Regions from separate parts of the Polaromonas sp. P1_F1 genome, predicted to be linked through region 1. Evidence: riboswitches for the same ligand, from Rfam matches in the RefSeq annotation. Region 1 holds a riboswitch; the other holds the start of a gene.
The links. Region 1 has a riboswitch for glycine ahead of gcvT (glycine cleavage system aminomethyltransferase GcvT). Riboswitches for the same ligand answer to the same signal wherever they lie in the genome.

Region 1 (10,026 bases):
GGGCCTGAAGGTTCCGGAGGGGCACTGGTTGCAGATGTTCAATGAAGGGCTGGCCTATATCCGCATGCCGCTCTTCTCTTTCATCTCAGGCTATGTGTATGCATTTCGCCCCTATGAAGGCAATGCTGCTGAATTCATTAAAGGCAAGGTCCGGCGGCTGCTGCTCCCCCTGATTACGGTGGGAACTATTTTTGCCGTCGTGCAGGCCTTCACGCCAGGCGCCAACTCATCGGTCAACCAGTGGTGGCTGTTGCACATTGAGCCCGTGGGGCACTTCTGGTTTCTTGAAGCGCTTTTTATTGTCTTCCTGGTTGTTCTGCTGCTGGAACACCTCAACGCACTTTCTACTGCGACCGGATTTGCAGTGGCCTGGGCGCTCAGCACGGTGCTGTTTGACTACTTCAGCCCACCCAACTATTTCGCCGCCCGCGGCGCTGTTTACCTTCTGCCTTTTTTCCTGGCCGGGCTTGCCTGCAAACGATTTGACATCGGGACGCCAACGGCCCGGCTTGTGGCGGCGGCCGTATTTATTTGCGCCGCTACCGGGGCCATGCTTTTTCCGCAATTTTCCGAGCAGGGAAGTTCTGTGGCCGCACTGGCGCTCGGCGTCTCAAGCGCCTTTCTTCTTTTGCGGAGTGGCTGGAGTTTCGCGCCCCTGGCCTACATTGGATCCTTCTCATTTGCGATTTACCTGCTGCATGTTTTTTTTACGGCAGCGAGCCGTATCGCCTTCAGGAAATTGGGTATCACGGACACCTATGTCCTGATGACGCTGGGACTCGCCGCCGGGATTGCTGGCCCCGTCGTATCCGCGCTGCTTATCAGCCGGCACGCAGGCCTGAATCTGTGGCTGCTGGGAACTGTGCCGGGCAAGCCGAAAACCAATCCGAAGCCCGTGGTAGCAGCCTGAAGGATCGGGGCTCGAGCCAGCGGCCCATTTCATTCGGGCGCCAAGCCGCTCATCACTGGCGGCGTCCTGGCGCCCCAATCAGTGACTCTGCCGCCGCGGCGAATCCTGAACGGCTCGAACGTCGGAGCAGAAACCGTGCCGCCGGAGTTGCACGATACTTTTCTCCGAGCCTCTTCCAAATCAGCACCATCTGGCGGCTGCATGGAACGACTCCTCTTTCGAACTAAACTGCCTCACGTACCGCAGGCAATCGGACCGGCGCGGGCATGCCGGCGAGTAACCAACAAAAAGATAGAGACAACATACCCATGAATATCGTCATCACCGGCGGCGCCGGATTTCTCGGGGCCAGGCTGGCCCGGCAACTTCTGGACGCGGGGCAATTGGCTCTTGCGGGCAGCGCACCGCAAACCATCCGGACGGTGACACTGGTTGACAGGGTGGCGCCGCCGGCCGCGCTGGCCGCGGACAACCGCATTCGAACCATCACCGGCGATCTGAGCCGGCTGCTGGAAGACGGTCATCCGCAAGCACTCGTGGTGACAGAAAAAGACACGCTGATATTCCATCTGGCGGCGGCAGTCAGCGGTGAATGCGAAGCGGATTTCGACCTTGGCATGCGCAGCAATGTCGATGCTACGCGTGCGCTGCTGCAGGCGTGCCGTGCCCTGAATACATCGCCCACCGTCGTATTCGCCAGTTCGCTTGCAGTGTTTGGCAATTCACCCGAGCAACCACTCCCGGCGGTCATCGATGACAGAACGCTGCCCACACCGCAGAACAGCTACGGCATCCAGAAATTTATCGGTGAACAACTGGTGGCTGATTACGCGCGCAAGGGCTTCATACGCGGGCGCAATGTGCGTCTGATGACGGTGAGCGTGCGGCCCGGAAAACCCAACGGTGCGGCATCGAGCTTTCTCAGCGGCATTATTCGGGAACCCCTTGCGGGAACGAGGGCACAGTGCCCTGTTCCTCCCGAAACGGCCGTGGCTCTTGCGTCGCCCGGACGTACGGTGGAGGGATTGATTCGTGCTTCAGAGGCTACCGACACCGAATGGGGCGCCCGCACAGCCGTCAACCTGCCGGCCCTCAAGACAACGGTCGGCGAAATGGCGCAGGCGTTGGCCCGGGTGGCCGGCAAAGATGCGGCGGGACTGATCGACTGGGTGTACGACCCTGTCATCGCAAGAATCGTGGGCAACTGGCCCGCCGATATCGACGCAGCACGCGCGCGGTCGCTGGGCCTGCTGCCTGACAGTGATTTTGAAAGCATCATCGCGGCGTACTTAAGCGAAAACCCGCGCACGACCGCAGATGCATCGCGGCAATAATGCGTGTGCTTATGGTCGGAAAATCCTGATGCAGAACCGGCCCCAGTCGTCCACAAAATTCCCGGCCCGATCACTCAACGGAGACAAACAACATGAAGCTTTCAAAACTGATTATCGGTATGACGCTCGCAGCGGGATTCATGGCGTCTGCAAATGCACAGACCACCATGAAAATCAGCATTTCCACGGCCCAGAATTCGCATCAGGGCATTGCCATCGACACTTTTGCCAAAGAAGTCGAGAAACGCACAGCAGGCCGCTACAAAGTCCAGACCTTCTACAACGGGGCCCTGGGCGGCGAACGCGAATCCATCGAGGCCGTGCAGCTGGGCACCCAGGAGCTGGCCTTCTCCTCCACCGGCCCCGTACCCAATTTTGTCCCCGAGACCAAGATCCTCGACGTTCCCTTCCTGTTCCGGGACAAGGCGCACGCGCGCGCCGTGCTGGACGGCCCCATCGGCCAGAATCTCCTGACCAAATTCGATGCCAAGGGCTTCAAGGCGCTGGCCTGGGCCGAAAACGGTTTTCGGCACATGACCAACAGCAAGCGGGACGTGAAAGTTCCGGAGGACCTGAAGGGACTGAAGATGCGCACCATGGAAAATCCGGTGCATATCGCTGCGTACAAAGGCCTGGGCATCATCACCACGCCCATGGCTTTTCCCGAAGTATTCACGGCGCTGCAGCAAGGCACGGTCGACGGCCAGGAAAATCCCCTGTCTGTGATCATGTCCGCCAAGTTCGACCAGGTGCAAAAGCACCTTTCACTGACCGGCCACGTTTACTCACCTTGCATTTTCTTGATGAACAAAGCGGCCTTCGACAAGCTCAGCGCTGCCGACAAGACAGCCTTCGTTGATGCCGCCAAGGAAGCGACCAAGGCGAACCGGGCCCGCGTGGACCAGGACGATGCCAACGGTGTAGCCGAGCTGCGCAGCAAAGGCATGACCGTGATCGAAAACGTCGACAAGGCGAAGTTCGTGGCAACGCTGGCGCCGGTCAACGCTGAATTTGAAAAGCAGTTCGGCAAAGCCAACATCGACGCGATCAGGAACTACAAGTAAACCGTACCGCAACTATTTTGCTACTTTTTTTGTAGCCGCTTACGCCCGCCACCATTGGTCTGCGGGCGTTTTCATTGCAATTCTCAATTCTCCTCATGTATCGGCGCATCCATGAAACAAGCTTTTCTCCAACTTGAACGGTGGACCACCGGCTTCTCCATGCTGGTGGCCTGCGTGATGCTGGTCATCGCATCGGGGCTCGGTGTGTTCCAGATCCTGACGCGTTTTGTCTTCGAGCAGCCTGCAGAGTGGAGTGAAATTCTGATCCGCCTCAGCCTGATCTGGATGGTCTTTATGGGAATTCCCATGGCTTTCCGCCAGGGCGCCATGGTCAGCGTGGATGTGCTCTACCGCTGGAGCCCACCCCGCATCCGGCGGGTGCTGGACTGGCTGGTCTGCATCGCCGCTCTGGCCCTCGTCGCAGTCATCGTCTGGTGGGGCTGGGACTATTCCCTTCGCGGGCGTGTGCAGTCCATGGCCGGCCTTGAATCCATTTCCATGTTCTGGGGTTATGTGGCCATGCCGATCGGCGGCATGTTCTGCGTGATCGGCATCATCGGCAACCTGGTTGACCCACAGCGCAATGAACTGGAGACAGCGCAATGAGGACACGAGCAGGCTTGCACCTTATTCAAGCAGGGGCCGCGGAACCGGCTTTGCCGGGCCGCAGGCGCAGCGGCCCCCTCGGGGGGCAGCGCATTACACGAAGTGAAAAGCGTGGGGGCCAGGTATGACCGCCGTGATGATCTCGACCATGGTGCTGTGCTTTGCACTCACCGTTTCCGTGGCCGTTTCCATCGGCCTGGCGTCCATCTTCGGTATCCAGGCGTCCAACGCCAACATGCTGATTTCAGTCAAGGAGATGTTCTCCTCGATCAACAAGTTTCCGCTGGCCGCCATTCCCTTCTTCATCCTGGCCGGCAACCTGATGGAAACCGGCGGCATCTCGCGCCGGCTGGTCGAATTCGCCAAAAGCATTGTGGGAGGCGTGCAAGGCGGTCTGCCCATGACCTGCGTGCTGACTTGCATGATTTTTGCGGCAGTGTCCGGCTCCTCTGTGGCCACCACTTTCGCCATAGGCGCCATCCTGATACCGGCACTCATCAAGCACGGCTACCCTACCGCTTACGCTGCGGCCCTGCAGGCCACCAGCGCAGAACTGGGGGTGATTATTCCGCCGTCCATCCCCATGATTCTTTATGGCGTGAGCGCCGAGGTCTCGATCGGCGAACTCTTCATTGCCGGCTTCGGCCCGGGGCTTTTAATCGGCGGCGCATTGATGCTGTTCGTGCACCTGTACTGCCGCTGGAAGGGCTGGGGCAAACAGGACGGTGACGGCCGCCTGAGCTTTGGTAAGGCGACCTGGCGGGCGGGCTGGGCATTGCTGATGCCGGTGATTATTCTGGGCGGGATTTATGGCGGAATTTTCACGCCGACCGAAGCCTCTGCCGTGGCGGTGTTTTATGCGCTGGTCGTGGGCATCGTGATCTACCGCGAGATCAAGCTGGCCGACCTGTACGTCATCCTGCGCAAATCGGTGCTCTCCAGTGCCGTGATCATGTTCATCATCGCCAATGCCGGGTTGTTCGCCTTCCTGATCACCCGGGCCGGCGTGCCGGACGCCATAGGCCACTGGCTGGAAGCCGTGCTGCAGTCGCCCGCCCTCTTCCTGTTGGGCGTCAACGCGGCGCTATTCATCATCGGCATGTTCATTGAAACCAGCGCAGCCATCATCGTGCTGGCGCCCATCCTGGCGCCAGTGGCAGTGCATTTCGGCATTGACCCGGTGCACTTCGGGCTGGTGATGGTGGTCAACCTTGCGCTGGGCATGATCACGCCGCCATTCGGCGTGAACCTGTTTGCAGCCTGCACCGTCGCCAGGATATCGCTGGACCGCATCGTGACGCACCTGATCCCCTTTGTGCTCGTCATCCTGGCTTGCCTGATGGTGGTCACTTACGTCCCGCAGCTGTCGCTGGCTCTGCGGGATCTCGTCTACGCAAAATAGCTTTTCGGACAGGATTCACGAGGCTGTCATTTTCAGCAGCCATGCTCGGGGTTTCATTTCAGGATGAAATCCATGCAGCTTCACAAAACCGACCGTGCCCGTGCCGAGCTCAAGCCCGGCGTGAGAACGCTAGGCCAGCGCGAGCGCACCCTGCTGCTGATGGCCGACGGCAGCAAGTCGGCCCAGGACTTCCGCCCGCTGTTTGAGGGCGACGGCGAAGCCATTGCCCTGCGCCTTTTGCGCGACGGCTTTCTGGAAGCCCATCCCGGCAAGACGTCCGCGCCGGCAAAAAACCCTGCGCCTGCACCCGCCCAAACACTCACGCCGGCGCAGTTACAGAACTTTCCCAGCCCCGAAACCACCCAGGCCATTCAGGTCTCTGCCGATCAATTTGAAGGCAAGCGCTCGCTTGCCACAACCCGGATGTTCCTGTTCGACATCTGCGAACGCATGTTCGCCCGGCGCAACCCGGAGATGGCCGAGCGCTTTCGCGAAGCGCTGCGCAATGCCAAAGACCGCGAGACCATGCTCAGCGCCTCGCGCGAAATGATCGAGGAAATCGAAAAAATCGCGGGCCACGAGCGCGCCGACTCCATCAGCGAGCGCATCGCCATGCTGCTGCCGCAGCACCAGGCCGCCTGATCGAGCCGACAGCGGCTTCCGTTACACTCAGCGGTGTCAGGAGAGAGTTTTCCTCGCGAAAACCGCCGAAGGCGCACGAGCACCCGGGGGGCACCCCCCTTGAGTAGCACTGAACGCTCAGGCAAAAGGACTGGCAACCGCCCTGCGGCGCACCACGCGGCAAGGCGTTCCCTACTGGAGAGAGGCCGCCTTTCACGGGCAGCCCACCGAAGGAGCAAGCCTGCATCGCCGGGTGAATCTCTCAGGTAAAGTGGACAGCAGGGGCAGCCCATGGATTGAGAACAAGTTCTTGCCATGACCGTGTTTGCCCCCTGGAGAATGCCTTGTCCGATTCGTCCACCTCTTCCGCCGCCCCCGAAACCTTGTTGAAAACGCCCCTGCATGACCTGCATGTGGAGCTTGGCGCGCGCATGGTGCCTTTCGCGGGCTATTCGATGCCAGTGCAGTACCCCGCGGGCCTGATGGCGGAACACCACCACACACGCCAGGCTGCCGGCCTTTTTGACGTGTCCCACATGGGCCAGCTACGCCTGGTGGGTGCTGATGCCGCAGTCGCGCTGGAATCCCTGATACCCGTTGATGTGATCGACCTGCCCGCCGGCAAGCAGCGCTACGGCCTGCTGTTGAACGACGACGGCGGCATCATCGACGACCTGATGTTCTTCAACCGTGACTATGCGAACGGCGGCGACCTGTTTGTCATCGTCAACGGTGCGTGCAAGGCGGGCGACATCGCGCACATCCAGGCCAAAATCGGTTCGCGCTGCGAAGTCATCCCCATGCCCGAGATGGCTCTGATGGCACTGCAGGGCCCGCAGGCCGTCACGGCCTTGCAGCGACTGGCGCCAGGCGTCGAAAAGCTGGTGTTCATGACCGGCGGGCGCTTCACCGTGGCCGGCTGCGACTGCTTCATCACCCGCAGCGGCTACACCGGTGAAGATGGCTTTGAAGTCTCGGTGCCTGCTTCGCAAGCTGACGCACTCGCACGCGCGCTGCTCGCGCAACCTGAAGTCAAACCCATCGGCCTGGGCGCGCGCAATTCGCTGCGGCTGGAAGCGGGCCTGTGCCTCTATGGCAACGACATTGACACCACCACCACGCCGGTGGAGGCCAACCTCAACTGGGCCATGCAAAAGATCCGCCGCACGGGTGGCGCACGTGCCGGCGGCTTTCCGGGTGCGGACAAAATCCTGGCCCAACTGGCAGACCCCGCCCTACTCACCCGCAAGCGTATCGGCCTGGTGGCGCTGGAGCGCGTTCCTGTACGCGACCACACCGAACTGCAAAGCACCGACGGCATGGCTATCGGCGAAGTCACCAGCGGTTTGTTGGGCCCCACCATCAACCAGCCCGTCGCCATGGGTTACATCAAACCTGAGTTCGCTGCGCTAGGCACACGCGTGAACGCCATCGTGCGCGGCAAGCCGGTGCCCATGGAAGTGGTCGCCATGCCTTTCGTTCCCGCCCGCTACTACCGCGGTTAAGCACCAGATCAAGCTCCCCGTTTTATTCACCCCACTCAACCCCTGGAGAACCTCATGACCGTCAAATACACCGAAGACCACGAATGGGTCAAGATTGAAGGCAACGTCGCCACCGTCGGCATCACCGTGCATGCGCAGGATGCGCTGGGCGATGTGGTGTTTGTGGACCTGCCGGCTGTCGGCACCACCTTCGCCCAGAAAGAAACCGCCGGTGTTGTCGAATCCGTCAAGGCCGCGGCCGACGTGTATATGCCCTTGAGTGGCGAAGTCACCGAAATCAACGAAGCCCTAAGAGACGACCCGTCTCTCGCTAACAGCGACCCGATGGGCGCCGGCTGGTTTTTCAAAGTCAAGCTGTCCGACCCAACGCAGCTTGACGCGCTGATGGACGAAACCCGCTACACCGCTTTCGCTGCCTGATTTTCTGACCGATTCTTTTTTCTGACTCCTGGCTGCCAAGCCTGACACGGGACCCGACATGTTGATGCAAACCGCCAAGCCCCTGGGCGACCTTGAAAACCCCGCCGAATTCATCGCCCGCCACATCGGCATCGATGACGCCGACGAAGTACACATGCTCAGCATCGTGGGCTCGGCTTCGCGCCGCGCGCTGGTGGAAGGCATCGTTCCGCGCTCGATTGCGCGCAGCACGGCCATGGCGATCCCCGCGCCTGTCACAGAGGCTGCCGCGCTCAAGCAGCTCAAGGCCATCGCGGCCAAGAACCAGGTGTTCAAGAATTTCATCGGCCAGGGCTACTACGGCACCTACACGCCAGGCGTGATCCTGCGCAACATCCTCGAGAACCCCGCCTGGTACACGGCTTACACGCCTTACCAGGCCGAGATCTCGCAGGGCCGCATGGAAGCGCTGATCAACTTCCAGACCATGGTCTGCGACCTGACCGGCATGCCGATCGCCAACGCCTCCATGCTCGACGAAGCCACCGCCGCCGCCGAAGCCATGACGCTGGCCAAGCGCAGTGTAAAAAGCAAAAGCAATGTCTTCATCGTGGCGGGCGACTGCCATCCGCAGACGATTGAAGTGATTCAAACCCGCGCCAAACCGCTGGGCATCGAAATCAAGGTCAGCACGGCCGCCGTCACGGTGCCGCAGCTGATGGCCGAAGGCAATTACTTCGGCGTGCTGGCGCAATACCCCGCCACCACAGGCAGCATCCATGACCTGCGCCCGCTGGCCGGCCAGGCGCATGTCGACGGCGCGGCCCTGTGCGTCGCAGCCGATCTGCTGGCGCTCACGCTGCTGGCCCCGCCCGGTGAATGGGATGCCGACATTGTGCTCGGCAACACCCAGCGCTTCGGCATGCCCATGGGCAACGGCGGGCCGCACGCGGCTTACCTCGCCTGCCGCGATGAATTCAAGCGCTCGCTGCCCGGCCGCCTGGTCGGCGTCACAGTCGACAGCCACGGCAACCCGACCTACCGCCTCGCACTGCAAACACGCGAGCAGCACATCCGCCGCGAGAAAGCCACCTCCAACATCTGCACTGCGCAGGTGCTGCCGGCGGTGATCGCCAGCATGTACGCGGTCTACCACGGCCCGCAAGGCCTCAAGCGCATCGCCGAGCGCGTGGCCGCCTACACGGCCATCTTTGTGCGCGGCCTGCAAGAACTGGGCTATGACATCACCAACACGGGCGCCTTTGACTCCGTGACGGTGAAAACCGGTGACGCTACCAATTTGATAGCTGACCGCGCACGTTCTGCGGGGGCTAACCTGCGTTTTCGCTTGAATAACCACCTGGGCGTGTCGCTGGACGAAACCACCAGCCGCAAAGATATCGAACTGCTGTGGTCTTTCTTCGCCAAGCCCGGCCAGACCGTGCCCGTGGTCAGCGCTTTCGAAAAGGGCGTTGAATCGCTGATCCCCGCCGACCTGCGCCGCACCAGCGCCTTCCTGTCGCACCCGGTGTTCAACACACACCATTCCGAAACCGGCATGCTGCGCTACATCCGCATGCTCAGCGACAAGGATCTCGCACTGGATCGCAGCATGATCCCGCTGGGCAGCTGCACCATGAAGCTCAACGCCACCAGCGAGATGATTCCCATCACCTGGCCGGAGTTCGCCAACATCCACCCGTTCGCACCTGCCGAGCAACTGCTGGGCTATGCCGAACTCGACAAGCAGCTTCGCGACTGGCTGTGCCAGGCCACCGGCTACGCTGGCATCAGCCTGCAGCCCAATGCCGGCTCGCAAGGCGAATACGCCGGCCTGCTGGTCATCAAGGCCTTCCATGAAGCCAAGGGCCAGGGCCACCGCAACATCTGCCTGATTCCATCGTCGGCCCACGGCACCAACCCGGCCAGCGCCCAGATGGTGGGCATGACCGTCGTCGTCACCGCCTGCGACGCGCAGGGCAATGTCGACATGGCCGACCTCAAGGTCAAGTGTGAACAGCACAGCGCCAACCTCGCCTGCGTGATGATTACCTACCCCAGCACGCATGGCGTGTTCGAAACCCAGGTGAAAGAGCTCTGCGCCATGGTGCACAGCCATGGCGGACGCGTTTACGTGGACGGCGCCAACATGAACGCACTGGTGGGCGTGGCCGCGCCAGGCGAG
Region 2 (10,026 bases), on a different contig from region 1:
TTGACTTCCAGCAGATGGAACTGCAACCTTTGCTGACGCAAGCCCTGACGGCCAACGAAGGCTTCGCAGGCCAGCACAACGTCAAGCTGGTTCTGGATGCCCCGGCAGAAGCGGTAAGGGTCAGCGTCGACAGCGACAGGCTGACCCAGGTCATTACCAACCTGTTGTCCAACGCCGTGAAATTCGCGCCGGCCCAGTCCCGTGTGGAAGTCCGGCTGCTGTGCAAGAGCGGCAGGGTCCGGGTGGAAGTCGCCGACAGCGGCCCCGGCATTCCCGAAGAGTTCCGAAAGCGCATCTTTCAGAAATTCTCGCAAGCCGACACATCGGACACCCGAAAAATGGGTGGTACGGGCCTGGGCCTGAACATCTCGCGTGCCATCGTGGAGCGGATGGGCGGCCAAATCGGGTTCACGACGGAAACCGGCGTCGGAACTGTTTTCTTCTTTGAGCTGCCCGAGGCGGTGCCGGCGCCGATTCAGACCAGCATCAGGTCCGGCGCAGCGACCAGGCCGCTCATCCTGGTCTGCGAAGACGATCCCGACATTGCCCGCCTGATCAACCTGATGCTTGATAAAGGCGGCTTTGACTCGGACATGGTGCACAGCGCAGGGCAGGCGCTGGAGCAAGTCATGCTGATGCCCTACGCTGCCATGACGGTCGACCTGAACCTGCCCGACCAGGACGGCATCAGCCTGATCCGGGCACTGCGCCGCGAAGAGGCGACGAAAGACCTGCCGATCGTGGTGGTTTCAGCAAATGCTGAAGAAGGCGAGCTCGAGTTCAATACCCAGCCGCTGGCGGTTTCAACATGGCTGGAAAAACCCATCGACGAGAACCTCCTGATCCTCAGTTTGCACCGTGCCATCGGTAACATGGCCGAAGGCCGGCCGCGCATTCTGCATGTCGAGGACGACCTCGACATACAGCGCATTGCCGCCGCCATTGCCCAGGACTTTGCCACCTTCGAATTTGCCGCCACGCTGCGCGAGGCACGCGACCAGCTTGCGCGCCGCCGCTACGACCTGGTGCTGCTCGACCTGACGTTGAAAGACGGCTCGGGCTGGGGGCTGCTGGACACCATTGAAGCACTGGACATCGTGCCGCCAGTGGTCGTGTTTTCTGCGCACGATGTGGAGCCGAAGCAAAGCCAGCGCGCAGAAGCGGTACTAGTGAAGGCACACACTTCCAACGAGCAGTTGATCCGCACCCTGCAGCGGGTGCTCGATGAAAGCCTGTGGGGGACGGTTCACCCACCTCTAAGCGCCTGAAATAGATCCACCCCCGTCCAGGCTCACTGGCGTGTAGCCTGTTCCCCCCTCGAGGGGGCGGCGCCTGGGGCCGGCGAAGCCGGACCCTCGGCCCCCGCTGGTGGAATACCCCTGTTAGTTACGCCATTGGACTCTTCACGCCAGCGGATGCCGTGGAACCGGCTTTGCCGGGCCGCAGGCACCGTCCCCTGCAAGGGGAAAAGGGCTACACGCAGTGAGCCCGATAGGGGTGCACCAATTTTTCGGCTTTGCCAGACCGCAGGCGGGCGGCCCCCTCGGGGGGCAGGGAGCTACACGAAGTGAGCGACCGTGGGGGCCTTACTTCTTTTGACTGGCGCGGTAGACCTGCATCACCGTCGCGAAATCGCGATCAAAGTTGATGGGCAGGAATGTGTCGTTGCCGGGCAGCTGCTTTTTCAGTGTGGGCGAGAAGCTGTAGCTGAACGAGCATTTCTTCACGCGTGCCTGCAGTTCGGGCGAAACGTCCTTGCTCATGGTCCAGGTTTCCGTCATGAAGGGCGGGCTTTCCCAGATCGTGCGAATGCTCGAGCCCTTGACGTCACCCTTGACGACCATGCGCTGGTACAAATCGCTGGCCACAGCTGCGGCCGGATAAAAACCATGCATCACGCCCGTGACGGAGCGCTCGTGGCCGTTGGAGAACACGACTTCGTAGTCCTTGTCCGGCGTCAGGCCCAGCGCCGGGAACAGCGCGCGCGGCGCGAGGTTGCCCGAGTTGGAGGTGGGTGTGGTGTGCGCGATTTTCTTGCCAATCAGGTCCTTCGGTTCCCTGTACGGGCTGTCGATGCGGGTGATCAGAATCAGTTTGTAGGAGTTGCGCAGGCCCGTGGCCTTGTTGCCCGGAACGCCAAACGGCGCCGGCTGGCCGGCGGTGACCAACTGCGCAGCCAGGCCGGGGTTGACCTGTGCCAGCTGGACCTTGCCGGCCGAGATACCTTCAATCAGCTCTTTTTCACCGAGGATGTCGATGTTGCTGGTCTTGTCCATCGATTCGCCTTGCGCGTTTTGCAGGTCGATGTTTCCGCAGCGTGACAGGTGGCTGAAGTAGTCGCCCCACAAGGCCATGGTTTCGCTCTTGCCATAGGTCTTGGGCATGGCCACGACCATTTTTTCGCGTGGGCCGGAATATTTTTCGGGCGCGGGGGTAGCAGCCGCAGCTTTCGCCTTGCGTGCAGGCTTTGCCTCGTCGGTCTGGGCTGTTGCTGAACCCAGGGCGCAAGCGGCGCTGGCCAATATTGCGGCATGGCGCAGATAAAACTTCATCTTGATCACTCCAGTTGTCTATGAAACCGATACGCAGGAATGCCGGTTTGTGTGCCCTTGGCCGCACAAACCGCGTTCCCAGCCCAATCAGTGTGCATGACGGTGCATCAAAACGAACTTTTTGTTACATTCGAATGAATACCTTCGTGACATAAATCAGCGTATCTGCTTCAGAGGCTGTTGTTTTTTCATTGAAAAGATGGCGCTGGCAACCTGTAAGCGCCTGGGCGGCGGCGAATACTGCGCCTCAGGATACGCGCGTGCTGTGCGGCGGGGGGGGGGGGGGCGGCGGACGCCTCAAGCGGCGAGCGAGGCGTCGATTTTCCCGAGCAGCCATTGCAGCCCGGCCAGGTGCTGCTGGTCGTGGCTGCACAGGTAATGCACCAGGCTGCGCAACGTGAGTGCGCCGTAACCTTCGAATTCCGCCGTACGGCCAAGTTGCCCGGGCGTGATGCCCGACAGCATGGCCATCGTCCGGGTGCGCGCTGCCCGAAACGCCGCGATGGCCTCTTGCGCATCAGCGGCCGCGTAGTCGCGTTGCTTTTCCAGCACGTAGCCGTCCAGTGATTCCAGCACGGGGCTGGCCTCTGACAAGGTGCGCTGAAACCGCACGTGATAGCCGTCAATCTCGATGTCCCTGATGTGGCAGATCTGCGCGAGGGCCGTGAAGTTTTCGCTCGGAATGCCTTCCCACGACGGCGGCGTCCAGCGCTTGTGGCTTTCAGGAATCGCGTCGTAGAACTGCTCCAGCTGGCGCGGAAAATCCGCCATGGCCTGGAGCGTTGCGGGGTTCAGGGGCAGCGCAGGGCTCATCAGCCGGCCTTGCGCAGCGAAGGCCACAGCACCGCCTGCGCCACGATCACGTTCTCGCCATTGAAGGTCGCCGCCGGCGAGCCGTAAAGCTCGTAACCCATGGCAAGCACCTCACTCACCCGGCGGCAAAAGCTCGCGTCATCCGGGCCGGTAAGGAGCCTGTAGGTGGGAAGACCGTCGGGGGGCGTGGTGGCGGGTGATGTCATGGCGGCAAGCGGCTGATGAACGGAGGGCGATATTACCGTGTCCGTGCAGATGCTGCAGGTGTTGTTGGTCGTGACCGCGGAGGTAGTGCGCGCCGACACGCAGGATCCGGGCGCCCGCCAGCCACCGAAGGCGCTACCCCTATTTGAGCTGCCGCAAGGTTTGCGCTGATTGCGTTGACGGCTGGGCCGCATTTGCGCCAGATCAAGCCGCCCAACGGGCCGTACGGCTCCAATCAATGACGGGAATGTTCCCGTCTCTTCTGTTACTTACCCATGAAAAAGCAAATCATTGCCGCCGCTGCCCTCTGCACCCTTTTGTCGGGTGCCGCTTTTGCCCAAACCGCTGAAGGCCCCTGGCTGGTCCGAGCGCGCGCCGTCCACCTGGACAGCGCCAACGGTGACAGCACCGGCCTCGGGCTGGCCATCAACAACAAGTGGATGCCGGAGTTCGACATCAGCTATTTCCTCAACCCCAACTTCGCAGTCGAGCTGGTGCTGACGGTTCCGCAAAAGCACACGCTGTCGTCCCGCGGCACCGCCATCGGCAGCTTCAAGCACCTGCCGCCCACGCTGATGGCGCAATACCACTTCGACTCGCTGGGTGCGGGCGCCTTCAAGCCCTATGTCGGCGCGGGCGTCAACTACACCCGCTTCAGTGCGGTCAGCCTGCCGGCTGGCGTGGACATCAAACGCAGCAGCTGGGGCCCGGCGTTGCAGGTCGGTGTGGACATTCCCCTCGGCAAGCAGCTGTCCCTGAACTTCGACCTGAAGAAGGTCTACATCCGCACCGACGTGTCTGCGGGTGGCGCCAATATCGGCACGTTCAAGGCCGACCCGGTGTTGTTGGGTGTGGGGCTTGGCTGGCGGTTTTGAGCAGAAAAGGGTGAGACGCCCAAACTTGCGCGTCTCTTCTCGCGGGCGCTTGCGGCGGCGCGGGTTCAGGCCTTCGCCATCCCCGGCAATGCCATCACACGCCCCGGCGCCGGCATGCCGGTAAACGCAAAGTCGACTTCCGGCACGCGCCCGCTCACGATGTCCGCAATCGCCGCGCCCGAGCCGCAGGCATGCGTCCAGCCCAGCGTGCCGTGGCCCGTGTTGAGGAAGACATTGGAGGCCTTGCTTTTGCCGATGTAAGGCACATTGCTCGGCGTGGCCGGCCGCAGGCCCGTCCAGAACTGCGCGCCCTCGCCATCCGTCATCTCGGGAAAGAGCTGCTTCACACGGCGCACGATGGCGTTGCAGCGCACCAGGTTCAGCTCGGTGTTGTAGCCGTTGAGCTCGGCCGTGCCGGCAATGCGCAAGCGGTTGCCAAAACGCGAGAACACCAGCTTGTACTCGTCATCCGTCAGGCTCACCTGGTACGACGCCGCCTCGTTGATCACGGGCAAGGTGACCGAGTAACCCTTGGCCGGGTAGATGCGCAGGCTTTGCCCCAGCACCTTGGCCCACTGCGCGCTGAAGGCGCCCAGGCACATCACATACGCGTCGGCTTTCAGCATCTCGACCTTGCCACCGGCCTCGCCGCTGCCCATCGCCACCTGCACGCCGTTCAGCCGCCCCTGCGCGGCGTCCAGGCCCAGCACCGTCGTGTTGTACAAAAATTTCACACCCGCCTGCTCGCAGCGCATAGCCAGCGCGGCGGTAAACGCGCGGGCGTCGCCTGACTCATCGCTGGGCGTCATGCTGCCGCCCACGATGCTGCCGCGGCATTGCGCCAGCGCGGGCTCAATCGCCACACACTCGTCGGCCGTCTTCATGTTGAGTTCGCAGCCGTGCTCGCGCATGATGCGCGCGGGCTCCTGCGCCGCGTCGTACTCGGCCTGGCTGGTGTAGAAGTGCAGGATGCCTTTGGTCTGCGCGTTGTACAGCAGGCCCAGCTCGGCGCGCAGTTTTTGCAGCGCGCCACGGCTGTACATGCCCAGGTTCACGATCTGCTTGATGTTTTGTGCCGTGCGCGCCGGCGTGCAGTTGCGCAAAAACTCCAGCCCCCACAGCCACTGGTTCACATCGGCGCGCAACCTGAAGAGCAGCGGTGCGTCTTCACGCGCCAGCCATTGCAATACTTTCAGCGGCGCACCCGGGTTGGCCCAGGGCTCCGCGTGGCTCACGGATATTTGCCCGCCATTGGCAAAGCTGGTTTCCATCGCGGCCGCGTTGCGGCGCTCCACCACCGTCACCTCATGGCCGCGTTGCGCCAAATACCAGGCCGTGGTGATACCCGTGACACCAGCCCCCAAAACCATGACTTTCATGGCGATTCCTTTTCATTCAAGCAGAACATTGCAGTTGCGCAAGTGCTGCGGTACCTTGGGGTTGCTTGAATCAAAAAAGAAACGTGGCAACCGCCAAGCCATCACATGCTTGCGGCCGCTTCCACTGTCCTTGTTACCTGAGAGATTCAGCCGGTGCTTTTATGTCGATGACAAGCTTCGGCTTTGCTCCTTCGGTGCGCTGCACCTTGCGTGCGGCGTCTCTCCAGACGGCTGTGTGTTCCGGGCAGTACGGGACCTGAGCGATTATGGAAGTTTGCGCCTTCGGTGGCTGCCTTTGGGGCAGCGCTCTCCTGCTTGAACGGGTTTGAATTTACCACCGAAGCCTGTTTTGCCAAGCGTGAATAGGGCGTTCAGTACAGGTCTAGCGGGTTGATTCAGCGGCTTAATAGTAGGAAGCAGGGAGGCTCAGCCTTCGCTGGCCGCCTGCACAAACGCGGCTTTGGCATCGGTATAAGCCTCGCGGTCACCCGGGTGCCGTGCCGCCAGTTCCGCCTTGAGCGCGGCATAGCGCGCCGCCAGCGCAGGGTCCGAACGCAGGGCGTCGCGAAAACGCAGGCGCTGCGCCCACACCTCGCCGCCGTGCACCACCAGATGCAAGTGATGCGTGCGCCGCCCGCGCGCCCAGCGCATGAACCACTTACGGTCGGTCAGCGAGGCGTTGAATTCAGCGGAGGTCGTGTAACCGTTGGCGCACAGCGGCGCCGAAAGCGCCTCGGCCGCCGCCATGGATTCCACACCGGCCAGCATGTCGATCACCGGTTTGGCCGCCAGGCCGGGCACGGCTGTGCTGCCGATGTGCTGGATGTCGATCAGGCGGGCCGGCAGCTGAGGGGAGAGCGCAAGCAGGCGGTCCCGCTCAGCCACAAACTGCAGGGGCCAGGCCGGGTTATAGGCCTGCAAGACCACTTCTTCATAGATAGCGGCGAGCAGCGATTCCTCGTCAGTCATGCGGGTGACGGCTGGCAGATGGTTGTGCGGGGGCGAAAAACGCTGCGCGGCACGCCAGAATCGTTTGTGGGGCCATTTTTAGGGCGTTTTTGAGCATGAAAAAGGCCTTCAGCCCAATAAGAACGGGCGCGAGCAGCTACCAAAACAATAGCAAGCAGAAAACCCCACGCCTGCGAATTTGGCGGCCCGCATTTCATTCACCTGAGCGCCAGCACAGCTTTGCGCGCCTGTGCCAGCCGCTCTTCCAGGTAGGCGCCGTAAAAGTCGGTAGATGCCAGGCCGACCAGCCGTTCCGCCAGGTCTTGCCCGGCCGGGCCCAGAAACAGCACTGTGGGGGTGAAGCCGGCCTTCCATGCCGCAACCTGGGCGGCGGCTGTCGTCACCTGGCCGTCAAAGCCGGTCAACGGTGTCGTGCGGTCGCTGATGTTGAGCTGCCAGGCGTGCAGGTTGCCATCGCGTTGCCCTGGCAGCAGGTAGTTGCGCCGCACCAGCTCGCAGAATGGGCAGCCGGGCAGGCTGACCAACAGCACGAGTGGTTCATTTTTGGCGAAGGCGATTCCAGCGGCCGCCGGCAAAGATGCAGGCACAGGCAAGGCCGTGTCTTTGGCCAGCGCGAGCTGGGGCACGACCAGCCCGGCTGCCAGCATGGCTGTGAACTGGCGGCGGCCCATCGGGCTCATTCAGCGCTTTCCAGCAAAATCTTTGTCAGCGCAGCGGGCTCGCTGATCATGGGGTCATGGCCGGTTTTGATTTCCACCACGCGCGAATTCGGCAGCCACGCGCCGTCCCAGAATTTCGGGTCTTTCACGCGCAGCCGGCTGGGTTCGATGGTGGCTAGGGCGGGCTGCGTGCAGTTGACGAAAGTGCGCGGCACGGCGGCTACGCGCTGCATGTCAAAGTGCAGCGGTGCCTGGTAGGTGTTGCCGGGGTGCGGCGTCTGTCGGCGCTTGACCCATTCGCGGTCGGCATCGTGCAGGCCGAACACCTCCGGGTCGGGCGCCGGAAAGCTGAAGCTGGGTGAAGCCTGCGCCGCCGCCATGCGCTGCTGCTGCGTGGCGCTGGCCTGTGTGCTGCTCCAGCTCTCGCCGGGTTTGGGCACCACCGCATCCACATACACCAGATGCTTGATGCGGTCGGGCATGCGGTCAGTGACAGCCGTGCCGATCATGCCGGCATAGGAATGCACCGCGAGCGTCACCTCATGCAGCTCTTCCGCCTCGATCAGGTTGATCACGTCGTTGATGTGCGTGTCGAGGTTGATCGTGGGTGAAAGCAAATGGGCGCGCTCGCCCAGGCCGGTCAGTGTCGGCGTGAACACCTTGTGGTGGTCCAGCTGCAGCGCCTGCGCCACGCGCCGCCAGCACCAGCCGCCATGCCACGCGCCGTGGACCAGAACGAAATTGTGTTTCATTGCGTCACCTCCTTGTTAAAGGTTGCTGCATCAAATGATCTTGCCACTCTTCAGTTCAGATAGCTGGGCGTCCGAATAGTTCAGCACACTGCGCAGCACCTCTTCGGTATGCTGGCCCAGCAGTGGCGGCGGCAGGTCGGTGCGCACCGGCGTCGCGCTCATGCGGATAGGGCTGGAGACCAGCTTCAAATCATCCTTCACCGGATGCTTCCACTCGGTCACCATCTTGCGCGCCTCGATCTGCGGGTCTGCAAACACCTCTGCCAGGCTGTTGATGGCGCCGCAAGGCACTTTTGCCGCCTCCAGCGCACCCAGCCAGTCGGCCTTGCTGCGCGTTTTCATCACCGCTTCCAGAATCGGCACCAGTTGGCCGCGGTTCTGCACGCGGTCGCGGTTCTTCGCAAAAAGCGGGTTGGTCGCCAGCTCCGGAATGTTGGCCACGGCGCAAAACTTCGCATACTGCGAGTCATTGCCCACCGCCAGAATCAAATGGTCCTTGGTTCCGTCTGCGGCCGGTGCCACTTCAAACACCTGGTAAGGCACGATGTTCTGATGCGCATTGCCCGCCCGGCCCGGCGCCTTGCCGCTGACTAAATAGTTGGCGCCCAGATTGGCCAACATGGCCACTTGCGTGTCCAGCAGCGCCATGTCGACCTGCTGGCCCTCGCCGGTTTTCTCGGCATGGCGCAGCGCGGCCAGTATCGCCACCGTCGCATACATGCCCGTCATCAAGTCCGCCACCGCCACACCCACCTTCTGCGGCCCGCCCCCCAGGTCGTCGCGCTCGCCGGTCACACTCATCAGCCCGCCCATGCCCTGGATCGCGTAGTCATACCCCGCACGGTCGGCATAAGGCCCGTTCTGGCCAAAGCCCGTGACTGAGCAATACACGAGGCGCGGATTGATGGCTTTGAGCGACGCATAGTCCAGCCCATAGCGCGCCATGTCGCCCACCTTGAAGTTCTCGACAAACACGTCGCAATGCGCGGCCAGCTCACGCACCAGCGCCTGGCCCGCAGGCTGCGCGATGTCACAGGTGACAGAGCGCTTGTTGCGGTTCGTGCCCAGGTAATACGCCGCCTCGGTATCCGCGCCCTGCGAATCCTTCAAAAACGGGGGGCCCCAGGTGCGCGTGTCGTCGCCCGTGCCGGGGCGTTCAATCTTGATGACATCGGCGCCCAGGTCGGCCAGGGTCTGGGTACACCAGGGGCCTGCGAGTACGCGGGAGAGGTCTAGGATGCGGATGCCGGATAGGGAGTTCATGTGTGGCATTTTGCCTTTACATCGGAGCGATGGGCGATGTAGGCGCGCCCAGATCGTCGGCGACTTTGTCGAATTCAATCTCCCTGCGTGCTTTTTTCTAGTGGGGTTGATGTAATCTGCTGTTTCTCACGAAGAATTTCAGAAACCCAAGGCCATGCTATTCCGCGGTTTTGTTGGACATATCAAAGTTAGAACGCAGAATAGGCCTTCATGAAATGCGTTTCAACCCGTCATCACAACGGACTGCCTGAGGTAGCCGCTGAATCTCAACGTTAGGCGACACCCAATGAGGACACTCAGCTTCGATGCAAGCTTCCTTTGCAACTCGAAATTGCGGCAGGAGAAGATCGTGGAGACTGACCGACCGCTGATAGATCGTTACTGGGACGATACGGAGTCCAATAAGGAGCGCTTGACCAAATACGGCCAATGGGTGGTTAACGAAGACAAGAGCGTGATATTGAGGGCTATGGGAGGCGGCTCATTTGAAATCCCCGAGATGTATGACCTTGTCTACAAGGAAACCAAAGTCCATCTGGAGTGCGGCGGAGGTGGTGATC

Region 2: another riboswitch for glycine. It lies ahead of AC1DZE_RS06040 (D-amino acid dehydrogenase); the one in region 1 lies ahead of gcvT (glycine cleavage system aminomethyltransferase GcvT).

What each region holds. Positions count from the first base shown of each region.
Region 1 covers NZ_JBFUBJ010000002.1:1,067-11,092, reverse strand. The annotation lists gene AC1DZE_RS06215 (acyltransferase family protein) at 1-910, shown strand, start outside; gene denD (D-erythronate dehydrogenase) at 1,219-2,244, shown strand; gene AC1DZE_RS06205 (TRAP transporter substrate-binding protein) at 2,337-3,308, shown strand; gene AC1DZE_RS06200 (TRAP transporter small permease) at 3,420-3,914, shown strand; gene AC1DZE_RS06195 (TRAP transporter large permease) at 4,039-5,316, shown strand; gene AC1DZE_RS06190 (hypothetical protein) at 5,389-5,958, shown strand; glycine riboswitch at 5,986-6,101, shown strand; glycine riboswitch at 6,123-6,226, shown strand; gene gcvT (glycine cleavage system aminomethyltransferase GcvT) at 6,282-7,442, shown strand; gene gcvH (glycine cleavage system protein GcvH) at 7,497-7,862, shown strand; gene gcvP (aminomethyl-transferring glycine dehydrogenase) at 7,921-10,026, shown strand, end outside.
Region 2 covers NZ_JBFUBJ010000001.1:1,246,952-1,256,977, reverse strand. The annotation lists gene AC1DZE_RS06065 (response regulator) at 1-1,268, shown strand, start outside; gene phnD (phosphate/phosphite/phosphonate ABC transporter substrate-binding protein) at 1,587-2,552, opposite strand; gene AC1DZE_RS06055 (DinB family protein) at 2,850-3,365, opposite strand; gene AC1DZE_RS06050 (DUF1737 domain-containing protein) at 3,365-3,571, opposite strand; gene AC1DZE_RS06045 (OmpW/AlkL family protein) at 3,845-4,444, shown strand; gene AC1DZE_RS06040 (D-amino acid dehydrogenase) at 4,510-5,823, opposite strand; glycine riboswitch at 6,059-6,147, opposite strand; gene AC1DZE_RS06035 (GrpB family protein) at 6,250-6,792, opposite strand; gene AC1DZE_RS06030 (thioredoxin domain-containing protein) at 6,990-7,472, opposite strand; gene AC1DZE_RS06025 (alpha/beta fold hydrolase) at 7,469-8,203, opposite strand; gene AC1DZE_RS06020 (CaiB/BaiF CoA transferase family protein) at 8,234-9,466, opposite strand; gene AC1DZE_RS06015 (hypothetical protein) at 9,753-10,026, shown strand, end outside.